One region of the Chroococcidiopsis sp. CCALA 051 genome, then DNA from elsewhere that is predicted to be linked to it. Evidence: riboswitches for the same ligand, from Rfam matches in the RefSeq annotation. Region 1 holds a riboswitch; the other holds the start of a gene.
What was found. Region 1 has a riboswitch for cyclic di-AMP ahead of C7Y66_RS13795 (ArsB/NhaD family transporter). Riboswitches for the same ligand answer to the same signal wherever they lie in the genome.

Region 1 (5,640 bases):
GGGATGCCCAAAACTAATTCCTTCCCGTTCGATTTGGTTGCGTCCCTCGGTTAAAACCGTCAGCAGTTGGTTGCTAATACTGTCGTCGAGTAAGTTAATTTCATCGACATACAACACGCCACGATGGGCAAGTGCCAGCAGTCCTGGTTGAAATACGGTTTCTCCCTGTTTGACCGATTGTTCTACATCCACCGAACCTAAAAGTCGGTCTTCTGTCACGCCTAAAGGAATTTGTATGAATGGTGCGGGAATCACTTCTGTAGGGACGTTACCCTCTGTAGAGACGTTACCCTCTGTAGAGACGTTACATGTAACGTCTCTACTTAGTTCGTCGTCCCATTCTTCAGGGCGATTGGGATCGCAGTTACAAAAAGAACCTTTAACAACTTCAATCGGCGGTAAAAGGGTATGAATTGCCCGCGCCATGACTGATTTTGCCGTACCGCGACGACCTGCGATCGCGACTCCCCCCAAACCAGGATCGACGGCTGCTAGTAGCAGGGCTATTTTAATGGCTTCTTGTCCCACAACAGCAGTTAAGGGAAAACTGGTAACGGTTGCAGTAGACGACGCAGGCATGGTTTCAATCTTTAAGCTTCCAGCCTTCTAGCATATCAATTCTTTGTCCCTTACTGAAAATAAGACAGTTAACGGTTCGGAGAGCGATCGCCCTTCTATTTGTCAGTCAAACGATATTCTCATAATTTCAATACTTTATAAAGCTTGCATAAACATGCGTGAAATCTCACAAGAATTAATTGATCTTTAATATTTTTTTGCCTGTCTTTGCGCATTCTTTACCTACAAAATGAATTCGCTCGGTAAACTATGTACGTATATACTTAATCCGCTAATCTAATAGGTAAAAATCATATTATGTGTATTGTATGTGGAGTTTTCTTTTCTGGCTTGACACTGTTTACACCCGTAACAGAAGTTCCAAATTCAGCTAACTCAAACGCTGCTAATCTCCCTAAAGTCCAATATCAACAAACTCAAAGCAAGTCATTGACGAAACAGGCTCAAATTAAGCTATCTAATATGCTGAGTCGATTACCTGTTTCTGAAGAAACGCAAGTATTGCGAAAGGAACTTAAATCAATTCAAGTACAGTTAGAGCCAATTAAAGATGATGCTAAGGCTCAACAAATTATTGAAAAGGAATTAAGAACTGTATATCAGAGAATTTTAGAAAAACCAAGTTATCAGCAAGAGTTTAATGTATTTATGAAACTGCTAGAAGTCAAGTCCGATCGACAAGCTATTCATAACCTGAGTTTGAACTTGGCTCAAAATAACAGCGATCGCTCGACTCTATTTACAGGACAAAGCAAAAGCTGGGGTTGGATACAATAGCTGGTAGGGTGCGTTATCAACGCACCCCACGAATCTACTGTTACTTCTTTATAGCGCGCGACTGGCTGTCTCAACTACCGTGTCATAATCTACATAGGCTTCTACCAACGTGCCTGGTTTTACGGTGATATTTTTGCCTTTAATAAATACGCCAAATACGCTGACAAGTGCTGCCACAGCTACCATAGTTGCACCCCGACCTTTACCATTTTTCTCCACGGTCGATCGCAACGGAATTTTAGTACCATCCACTGCTTCAATTTCTTCCACAGTAAAGTTTAATTGTCCTTTTTTACCAAACATGCGAGCGCGTTTTGCTTCAGTAACTTTTCCAGTCGCTCGCGCTCCTTTTTTAATCAAAATTTCTTTGGTTGGTGAGAGGACATTTGTTGCTGCATAGTAAACAACAATATCTCCCTCTTGTGCTGTCTTTGAGCTAAGTTCTTCAGCTAGTTCTAATTGCAGTTTAGTTCCTGACGCTAATGTTAGCTTTTTCGCTATGAGCATTTGCGATCGCTCTAATTTTAGTTCTGAGTTTCGCAGTTTTAGTGGTTCCGAGCCTGCTGGAGCCAGCCAGATTGTTTGCAATAGTAAGACGAGTCCAAAAGATAAATAACGACGGTCAAGTTTCATTTTTCGAGTTCCTCATGCTTTTTTATAGCAACCTAGTCAATTAAAATATGCTCTATACTTAAGCGATTAGAGCATACTTTAATAGCTACACCCATAATTAAATAACGGTTCGCTTTAACTATGTAGCTTCATTTCTTCTGTAGTTACACTCAGAACGGCATAAATACTTTTGCCTATTTCTGTTAAGCGATCGCAATTATTAATTTAGAAAATTCTGAGAAAAATTGGCTCAACAATAGAAAGTTTTAGCAATTGTCTAATATTTCTTAATTAAGAATAATTAAAATAAGATGATTTTAGCTTAACAGTCAAAAATAATAAATTACAAATAGCCGATCGCGGAATATTATTTTGTTTTAACTTTGAGCGGAAAAGTCACTGTAAATGTCGAACCAACTCCAACCTCAGAGGCTAATTCAATCTTTCCCTGCAACAGCTTGACTAAGCGCGAAACGATCGCCAGCCCCAAACCCGTGCTGTTGGGTGTGGCGATCGTTCCGGCTTGAAAATAGGGTTCAAACACGCGCTGCTGTGCTTCTGGCGCAATTCCCACGCCTGTATCGGCAACTGCGATCGCCCATCGTTCGCGATCGATCGTCCAACATTTCACCGAAATCTTTCCATCTAGCGTGTAGCGAATCGCATTACTAATCAGATTCGTCACAATTTGCTGCAATCGTAACGAATCCGTGACAACTTCTTTTGGGGCTGAATCTAAATCGAGGCTCAATTTGAGTTCCTTGGCTTGTGCCGCAGGCTGCATCATAGCAACAAGATCGCTTGTTAGCTCGCGAATCTCGACTATTGCAGGCTGGAGTTGCATTTGCCCTGCTTCGTATCGCGAGATTTCTAAAGCATCGTTAATCAAGTGTAATAAATGCCTACCACCGCTTAGCACCCGTTCGATATGTTCTATGTTGGTGTAACTATCTTTTACCTCAACTCTGTCTTTCCGCTGTAGGCGCAAAAATAAATCGGCATAGCCAATGATTGAAGTCAAAGGGGTTTTCAGTTCGTGGGCGAGATGAGAAAGGTTTTCGCGATTTGCCCGCACCAGCCGCGTTAATTCCTGATTGTTGAGTGTCAGTTGACTTTGTAGCTGTTGTAGTTCTGCCAATCGTTGTTCGGTGTAACTTTTAAAGCAGCGGGCGATCGCTTCATCAATGACAGTATCAATTAACCGAAAAGCACGAATCACCTCTAACGCTGAGCTTGTCTGCAAGCTTGTCTCAATGGTAGAGAAGATAACATGACGCAGAATTCGATACTCTCGGGCAATTTCCCCAGCCTCAAATCCTTGTTCTGCCCTAATGACACCGTGTTCTAAACTCACCTCTACTAGTGTTTTCAAATCGCTATCTTGTGATTGAGAAAGCACTGTTGCCATCGCTTGAATTACGCGCGGTATGCTGTCTTGCAAAGACTTGTACGGCAGTTCGTTAGCTGTTTCAATTTGGTCATCTGCACGAATGGCAGCAATCCAGTCCTTCAAAATCGTATCGCTTCGATCGAGCAGCAGTTGACTGAAATCTTGCATCACTTCAAGCACGCATAGAGATAGGCATGGCAATCTTCAGTTTATCGGAACCTGCCAGATGGTGGAACCACTCTATCGTTCGATACTTCGGTAAGCAATGCTATGGTACTTCGCCAGTGGTTCGTCCGCATTTCTGCCCCGTAGAGATAGCTGAAAAGCTTTTCGACACTAATAGTGGATCGATTCCCCTGCTGAAAATTTTGGCTTGATGTTATTGTAATTGTCTGCAAAAATTGCACGCTACCCGGAATAATTTGACGAATTTGAGTAAGAATGTTAAATTTCTCTTCAATAGTTTGAAAACAGTTAGCCTAATCCAGTGGTGTCTGTGTTGAGGAGTTCAAGACTTTAGTAAAACTGGAGCGGAGGAACCAAAATCTGGGGCTTATCTGGTTTAAAGATGAATTAGCAAGAACGAGTATCGAGTTCAGATCTTCATAATTCATCCTTGACAAGAAGAACATCTCTCAGTTCTAGCCCGTCAGCTAACTCCGTAGGCGTTGAGAGGAGACTGAAATAAGCAACATTATCAATAATGTGCTGCTTGGTTCAGCTTCCAAGGCTCGTACTGTTAAGCCTGTTGTACCTGCACTTGAAGAGACTGAAAAATAGCAGATGAAAATCCCACAAAAATCACTGGTAAAAATAAAGCAATTCGCCTTGAAAAATTGTCAGGCACGCAACGCTCACTCTACTAGGCTTGAATTTCAAGCATCAAATAGAACTGCTATAGTTGCGGAATCACAAACAGATGCGATCGCTTCATTACCTTAGCCGTATGTAGCTAACTACCAATAAATATCAAGCGCATTAGTAGAGTTTTGTATGGATGTAAAGCTCTATAACTTTGGTTAGAATAATTAATAATCAAACCAGTAGTAATAATATGGAAAACTGGCAGGCGATCGCTAGCACTATTACTTTCCTTAGTGTCATCTTTTTCGTGATGACAGAATGGATACACTTGACTATCGCGGCATTTTTAGGAGCATTAATTCTTGTTTTTACAAATGTGTTAACGCTAAATGAAGCAATTGGATATATTGGTAATAGCTACTCTACCATTGCTTTGTTTTTTGGCGTAATGGTGTTGGTACGAGCTTTTGAACCTACAAAAGTTTTTGATTATTTAGCCACCCAAATTGTGATTTTAGCTAAAGGACAAGGCAAGCGCTTGCTACTGGGAATTGTGGCAATTACAACTCCAATTTGCGCTTTTTTGCCCAATGCTACAACAGTTATGTTACTAGCACCGCTGATTCCTCCGATTGCAGAGGAAGTAGGGGTAAACTTTGTACCACTACTCATCTTAATGGTATTCGTAGCCAACAGTGCCGGATTACTAACATTGGTAGGAGATCCAGCTACATTTATTGTCGGAGATGCCGTAAACGTCAGCTTTATTGATTACCTCGCGCGCCTCAGTTTAGGTGGAGTTATTGCAGTTATTACTGTGGTTGCAATGCTACCATTTCTATTTCGTAAAATTTGGCATAAAGATTTAGAAGATTTAGAACATCTTCCCCATCCAAAAATTAATCATCCTCAAGTTTTAACATTAGGGATTGTTTTGATTGCTGGTGTTTTAACATTCTTTGTTATTGGGGAAATGTTACCAATTCCAATTTCTCCTGCTGCGGTAGCTTTATTAGGTGCAGCTTTAGCATTGTTACTGTCACATCATAGCAAAATTGATACAGTTAATAATATTTTGCGAGATGTCGATTGGAGTACGTTAATATTTTTTATGTCCATTTTTGTCTTAATTGGTGGACTAGAGAAAACTGGAGTCGTGACTAGCCTTTCTGGTGTTCTAGCAGCAATTTTAGGAAAAAATATTGCTTTAGGTTCGCTAGCGTTACTCTTTTTTGTTGGTATAGTCTCAAGCGTCGTGCCAAACATTCCTTTGGTTGTGGCAATGGTTCCGTTACTCAAACAGTATGTAGTCAATATTGGTTTGGCATCGCCAGTAATTCTAGAAAAAAGTTTTACAGGAGAGTTGCCAGCAGAAGTATTACCTCTGTTTTATGCCATGATGTTTGGTGCAACGTTAGGTGGAAACGGAACTTTAGTTGGAGCCTCTTCTAACATAGTTGCTGCCGGAATTGCCGAAC
Region 2 (7,548 bases), on a different contig from region 1:
ATTGCAACAACAACATAATTTAGATCTGTTATCGCTGACAGCTTGGCAAACTCTTTTCGGTGCTGTGCCGCTACTGTTTGTCGTTCTCTTCATTCCCTCTGAACCGATTGTTTGGTCTAACGAGTTTGTCGTAGCGTTGATTTACAACGTTATCCCAGGTACGGCGATCGCAATGTTGCTTTGGCTGTATATATTAAATCATCTATCTGCAAGTACGGCAGGATTGGGTATGTTAATGAATCCTGTAGTGGGAGTATTAACGGCTTGGCTGCAACTGGGAGAACGACCAGGACTTACGGAATCTGTAGGTATGTTACTGATTGTTTCTGCTTTGGCTTTCAATGTTAACTCTCTGCAAAAAACGAAGTCAACCAACTGATTTCACCATTTCTGTACGGGCGGGTTTAACCGCAAAACTATTTATTCTAGTATAGGGATCTTCAAAAACCCGCCCCTACGAGGACTGACTTCACCATGACTATTCCCAGTACCCTTGCACCTGGCAACCTGCGGCGAGTCCACCACATCGCCTTAAATGTCAAAGACATGCAAGCATCGCGCCACTTTTACTGTCATATTCTGGGATTGCACGAACTGACAGGCGATGAAATCCCCTCTACTTTGATAGACTTGGTAGCGCAAGGCAAAGTCGCTAACTTTGTCACTCCAGATGGAACGGTTTTAGATTTGTTCTGGGAACCGGAGTTAACACCACCAGATCCCGATCCCGAACGGAGTTTTACTCGTGCCTATCATCTTGCCTTCGATATCGATCCGCAATTGTTCGATCGCGCCGTGGAAGTATTGAAAGATAATCAAATTGCGATCGCCCACGGTCCTGTCAGTCGCCCTACAGGTAGAGGCGTTTACTGCTACGATCCAGATGGATTTATGGTAGAAATCCGGTGCGATCCAGTATGAGCAAAAAAAACCTGAATCTGACAATTCAGACTCAGGTAGTCCTACACTTCACAACTCAGGAAAATACAACAGACACGAAAATCTCAGAAACAAAAATCTAATTTTCAGCTCTAAGCGGCATGAGTATGCATTTTTGTTTCCACAGGCAACCACTTGGAAGATAGATCTTCCATAATACCTTTGCGGCTGAAACTTTTGCTTCGATCTAAATGTACCACTAATGTTGGCAAATAAATGTCATCAATTATCTGATGTCCGTAACCGATGACAACACCAGTTAGATCTGCTTGCTTGTGTTGCACGAAATCCCCAATCCTTAACATGGTATTTCTCCTTGTGCAGTTTGCTATCCAACGTTTACTATTGCTAAGCTGCGATCGCTCTACTCGTCTCAACCGTGGCTGAATTCAATGTGGTATACAAATGTCCTAATTCGATTGCTACACCTTGCCAGCTAAAATGATTTTCTACCCGTTGCCGACCTCGTTCCCCTAACTTTCTTGCCCAGCTAGAATCGGCTAAAATGCGATCGAGCGCTTGGGCAAACGCAACGTCATCTTTAGCAGGTGCGAGTAATCCCGTCTCTTCTGGAACTACGGTAAATTGCAAACCGCCGACATCGCTAGCAACCACGGGAATTCGGCTTGCCATCGCTTCAATTGCTACCAAACCAAAAGGTTCGTAGTGACTGGGGACGACACTAACATTGGCAGCGGCGTAGTAAACTGGCAAAATTCGATCGTCCAAGCGACCTGGAAAAACAGTTATCGTATCTAAACCTAACTCTCCAACAATTCCTTCAATGCGATCGCGTTCTCTGCCGTCACAGCGACCGGGTTGGCTGCCACCACCGATAATTAATTTCAAGTTAGTCCGACCTGCTGCGTGCAATCTTGCCACCGATCGCACTAAGGTTTCAATCCCTTTACGTTTGTCAAATCGACCGACATACAACACGACTTTTTCATTTGTTGCAATTCCTAACTGCTGCCGCGCTGCTTCGCGTTCGATTGACCCAAATCTGTCTATATCCGTACCGCAGGGGATAATATCAATTTGTCCTGTGGTTGAAACAAGCGATCGCATGTGTTCTTGTTCTTGAGGACTGGTAGCGACTATCCGTTCCGCTGTTTCCAAACAAGCTTTTTCTACTGCTAACCGTTTAGTTGCGATCGCTGGAATCTCGTCAATATTTCTGTACTTAACTGCACCCAACGAGTGATATGTATGTATCTGACTCAAAGGTTGCAGTTGCTTCAATCGCATTCCCACCCAAGCAGATAGCCAGTAGTTAGTGTGGACGAGCGAGTAACGAAATCCATGCTGTTGTTGAAAAGCTTGGAAAGCTTTGACGTACTCCGGTAAATAACTGAATAGTTCGTCCCGTCCGATAAATTCTGGCGCTCCCGCTGGTAACCGAATTGTGCGACAATTAGCATTGTGTTGCACGATCGCCGCTTGTTCTTTCCGGCTACGGCGAGTAAACATATCGACTTTCCATCCCTGCTGGGCAAGGGCAAGACCGACTTGGCGCACGTAAACGTTTTGACCTCCAGCCTCTTCTTGCCCAATCTCAATCGCTGGATCGCCATCAACAGAAATTAAAGCAATGCGATTCTGTTTTTCTAACATTGTTGGTTTACTTCTCCTTATGGCTAGCTTTCCTGCCTCTGGCTGCCATCAGGAATCAATTCCTTAGCACCAAGTACAGGTAAAACGTAGCAGGTTTAAACCAGCCAAGGACACTGAATGGGATCTAGAAATCTTCGATCTTTACAGTCTCCTCTCAATGCCGACGAAGTTAGCTGACGGGCTAGGACTGAGAGATGTCCCTCTCTGTTTATCTCAGAGATAAGCCCCAAAATTCGGTTCCTCCGCTCCAATTATGATTGGATTAGGCTGACTTATTTAATCTGGTTAACTACATCCTAAACCACGCTCCCTACGTTCTGTCAATAAAAGTTACAAACTATGAAGTAAACTCAGTCAGATTGTTAAGTATTGTATGTGAAACTTCTATTTGAGTTGTGAACTACTCGTGAAGGTTGTCATTCGTTCAAGTGCTGTTAGCGCGTCACAGTCAGATGAACAGTAATTTGACAATTGATTTACAACTGCTGGATCTCAGCCATCTGTAAGAAATACAAACATAGTACGGTATTCCTAGCAATCAATGCTAGTTTTGTTATTAGTAGACGGTTAACTGTAGAGATATGACATGTCGTATCCGCACTTAACCAATGACCAACGACAAATGACCAATGACCAATCATACTTGCTGCGGTCCTGGCTATGCATCTCCCCAAGCGGCGATGCAAGCAGAGAGAGAAAAGATATTATATGCGATCGCCCTTTATACGGGTACGGGAATTGAAGCACCAGATTATTTAGCGACGATTGATGTCGCTCCTGACTCTCCGACATATTCTCAGGTAATTCATCGCTTACCGATGCCTTATTTAGGCGATGAGTTACATCATTTTGGTTGGAATGCATGTAGTTCGTGTCACGGTGACGCGAGTAAATCTCGCCGCTTTACGATCGTACCTGGACAGCGATCGAGCCGGATTTATATTGTAGATACAAAAGAAACGCGATCGCCTCAAATTTATAAAGTCATCGAACCAGAAGAAATCAAAGCGAAAACAAATTTAACAGCCCCTCATACAGTCCATTGTCTAGCAGATGGTCATGTGATGATTTCGATGTTAGGTGATAGTCAAGGGAATGCACCTGGCGGCTTTTTGTTACTCGATGAAAACTTTGATATTGTCGGACGTTGGGAACAACAAGCCACGGCGATGAAGTTTAATTATGACTTTTGGTATCAGCCACGTCATAACATCATGATAAGTAGCGAATGGGGTGCACCCAAAACGTATTATCCAGGCTTTGACCTCAACGATGTCGCAGCCGGAAATTACGGTCAGCAATTGCATTTTTGGGACTGGAAAAAACACGAAATTATTCAAAGTTTTGACTTAGGTACAGAAGGTTTAATTCCTTTAGAAGTGCGTTTTCATCACAATCCAGATAGTACACACGGCTATGTGGGTGCAGCCTTAAGTAGTAATATTTGGCACTGGCATAAATCTAACGGAAAATGGGCAGTTGAGAAAGTTATTGATGTTCCATCCGTCGAGGTTCAAGGCTGGGAAATTCCCGTTCCCTCTTTAATTACCGATATTTTGCTGTCAATGGACGATCGCTATCTCTATTTTTCCAACTGGTTGCATGGAGATATTCGTCAGTATGACATTAGCAATCCTTCTCAGCCTAAATTGACTGGGCAAGTTTGGTGTGGTGGATTGTTAGGAAAAGGTGGCGAAGTCCAGGGGCATAAATTGCAAGGTGGTCCTCAAATGTTGCAATTAAGTTTGGATGGTAAGCGGTTGTATGTCACTAACTCTCTATTCAGTACTTGGGATAATCAATTTTATCCAGATTTGGCTAAACAGGGGTCTTACATGTTGCAAATTGATTGCGACACGGAAAAGGGAGGATTGAAAATTAATGAAAACTTTTACATAGATTTTGGTCGAGAACCAAACGGCGCAGCCCGCGCCCACGAAATGCGATATCCTGGTGGCGATTGTACTTCAGATATTTGGATTTAGAGTTAAGAGAATCATAGGGGCAGGTTTTTTGGTCGAATGAAAACCTATCAAATCGAACTGGTTAACAGAAATAATTTTACTCTTAACGTAGCAGCAGACAAATATATTTTGGATGCGGTAGAAGCGGCTGGATTAAAATTACCCGTAGGCTGTCGTTATGGGGCTTGTATTACTTGTGCTGCCAGGATTTTATCAGGTGAAGTAGAACAGACAAATGCGATCGCCCTCAAACCCCAGCAAGCCGCAAAAGGTTACGTTTTGTTATGCATTGCCACTCCCCGTTCTGATTGTAAGTTTGAAGTCGGCGTAGAATGTCAAAAAGAATTGTATGTAAACCCTTTTATCAGTTATCAGCGAACAGTTATCAGTTGACATTGGTAATCGGTAATTGGTAATTGGTAATCGATCGTTTGTTATTTGCATTTTCACTGCTCACTACTCACTACTCACTCCCTATGGCGCTTCTTAAACTAGAAGATGGTACAATCTACAACCAACTAGCTGATATCAGCCGCGAATTGGCTGCTCTTAATATTCAACTCAATTACTGGAGTGTAGGAGAAGATGCCCAATTACGGCAATTGCTAGCACAAGAAAGCTTAACTTCAGAGGAAAAAGAACGAGTCCTCGTGGCTTTAGATACCTATTTTGAGCAACTTCAACAGACCGATGGTTATCAATCTCGCGATTTAATTGCATTACATCCTGGGATTCCCAATTTAGATGAGATGCTAGCAAAGTTCGATCGCATTCACACTCACGCCGATGATGAAGTCAGGTATATTGTCGATGGTGAAGGGATATTCGGCTTTGTGCGTCCTGATGGTAGCCAAGTAGAACTCACAGTACAACCAGAAGAGTATATTAACGTCCCTGCCGGAACCGAGCATTGGTTTTATTTAACAACCGCACGACGAGTTAAAGCTGTACGATATTTTATCGATACAACAGGTTGGGTTCCTCAATACACGGGCAAAGAGATTCGGTTTCGTCAAAGCGCGAGCGCGTAATTCATTATATTTATTACCTCTGATTCATGCTTAATTATCAACCTTCAGTAACTAATAGCAAAACTACCGATCCGCGTTTTGAATTGATCGATGCTGCTCGTTATTTCTACCGTCAAGATTGGATGGTAGGAACGGCGGGAAATCTTTCTGCTCGTCTTCCTGATGATAGTTTTTGGATTACGGCAAGTGGGAAGGCAAAAGGAGAACTATCAACTAGCGATTTCGTGCGCGTTACCCTCACTGGTGAGATTTTAGAAAGAGCATCTGCTAATATTAAACCTTCGGCAGAAACGATAATTCATCAAGTAATTTATAGCTTGTTTCCAGCGGTTCGAGCTTGCTATCACGTCCACTCAATTGAAGCAAATTTAGTTTCTCATTTTACTGAGAAACTAAATTTGCTACTACCACCCCTGGAAATGGTTAAAGGCTTGGGTGTATGGGAAGAAAACCCCCAGGTGGCAATTCCCATATTTGAAAATCATTTAGAAGTTCCTCAAATTGCCGCAGAAATTAGCGATCGCTTCAGTACTCAATTACCTCAAGTCCCGGCTTTGTTAATCCGCAATCATGGCGTGACTGTCTGGGCAGATTCCCTCACCTCAGCGCGTAATTATGTTGAGTTGATAGAATACATTTTTCGATACATGGTAGCAGCGCGGCAAGCTGGAATTTTTTGAAAATGGGAGGTCACGGGAACAATAGAGCGATCTTTTCTTCATAACTTATAACCTGAGTCTACTTTATAGGAGAAAGTCAATGCTATTGTTCAATCGCTGGCAGTCAAAAACTGCTTTTTTAATGGCGATGGGAATGACCGCAACAGCGTTTGTACCGCTTTTGATTTCTACTCCAGCGATCGCCAATTCTCCCTCTTTTGAAATTGCACAACTCTTTCCTGACTCTCGCGACGATGAGTATCGCGGTTCTTCTGGTGGTGTTGTCCCCAGAGGAACGATAATTCCAGTAACTTACGACAGAGGCAAAAAAATTATTGTCTCTCCAGAAGAAACAGCGGACATAACATTGACTGTGGCTGAAGATGTCGAGTCTGAAAGCGGTAGAATCGCAATTCCCGCTGGTAGTCGGATTGAAGGCGAACTCAGACCAACCGATCGCGGGACTCAATTTGTCGCGCAAAATTTAATTCTAGAAGATCGCGATCGCGGTTATCCAATTGAAGCAACGTCGCGGGAGATTACCGACACGGAAATCATTGATGAAAAATCAAATCCCGATATCCTTAGAGGCGCGGTGATTGGGGCTGCTGCTGGTGCAGTTTTGGGTGAAATTTTTGGTGGGATCGATCTAGGTGAAGTCTTAGCTGGTGCGGGTGTAGGTGTATTGGGAGAAGTTTTACTGAGAGGTCGCAAGCAAAAAGAAGTTGAAGTTGTTGTCATCAGACCAGATACAGACTTAGATTTGAGATTAGAGGAAGATTTTGTTGCCTCGCGTTCTGGAAATGATGATTACCGCGATTCTGATTATCGTCGCAACAGGGACTCTGATTATCGCAGGCGTGAAGATAATTAAACTTGTTGCTGTACGTTTTGGCAAGGGTGGGTTTAGCAAGATCTCGGTGTGAAAATAGAGACTTTGGGTGAACCCACCCCTACAGATCGTCATATAACAAAACTTTGTGGAATACCAAAGATGTTTTGACTTGGCTGTAGCCGCATTTTTGGTAGAAATGATGAGCTGCTGAACGGACAATATTAGATCGAACTAATATACTTTGACATCTGCGTATCTTTGCCCAGCTTTCAACTTGGTGGAGCAATTTTCTACCGATACCAGTACCGCGATCGCTTGGCGCTACAACTAAGCCGCCAATTTCAGCATGAAAATCTGTCAGCAGCGAGTGATAAGTGTAAGCGTGAATCCAAGCGATCGCTCGATCGTCTAAACCTGTGGCTACGTAGATAATATGATTGCTATCTGACAAAATTTGGTACAGGCGCTGCTCTATGGCAATAGTCGAAACAGGATAGCCGAGTTGG

Region 2: it holds a riboswitch for cyclic di-AMP, as region 1 does, so the genes downstream of both, C7Y66_RS17670 (glycosyltransferase) here and C7Y66_RS13795 (ArsB/NhaD family transporter) in region 1, are expected to answer to the same signal.

Annotation. Positions count from the first base shown of each region.
Region 1 covers NZ_PYCI01000048.1:37,188-42,827, reverse strand. The annotation lists partial or broken gene C7Y66_RS13815 (ATP-binding protein) at 1-579, opposite strand, end outside; gene C7Y66_RS13810 (hypothetical protein) at 877-1,356, shown strand; gene C7Y66_RS13805 (hypothetical protein) at 1,405-1,989, opposite strand; gene C7Y66_RS13800 (sensor histidine kinase) at 2,336-3,526, opposite strand; cyclic di-AMP (ydaO/yuaA leader) riboswitch at 3,825-4,041, shown strand; gene C7Y66_RS13795 (ArsB/NhaD family transporter) at 4,413-5,640, shown strand, end outside.
Region 2 covers NZ_PYCI01000071.1:15,001-22,548, forward strand. The annotation lists gene C7Y66_RS17655 (DMT family transporter) at 1-379, shown strand, start outside; gene C7Y66_RS17660 (VOC family protein) at 475-921, shown strand; gene C7Y66_RS17665 (hypothetical protein) at 1,032-1,244, opposite strand; gene C7Y66_RS17670 (glycosyltransferase) at 1,288-2,553, opposite strand; cyclic di-AMP (ydaO/yuaA leader) riboswitch at 2,697-2,832, opposite strand; gene C7Y66_RS17675 (selenium-binding family protein) at 3,183-4,538, shown strand; gene C7Y66_RS17680 (2Fe-2S iron-sulfur cluster-binding protein) at 4,575-4,910, shown strand; gene C7Y66_RS17685 (acireductone dioxygenase) at 4,994-5,548, shown strand; gene mtnB (methylthioribulose 1-phosphate dehydratase) at 5,575-6,228, shown strand; gene C7Y66_RS17695 (hypothetical protein) at 6,308-7,081, shown strand; gene C7Y66_RS17700 (GNAT family N-acetyltransferase) at 7,161-7,548, opposite strand, start outside.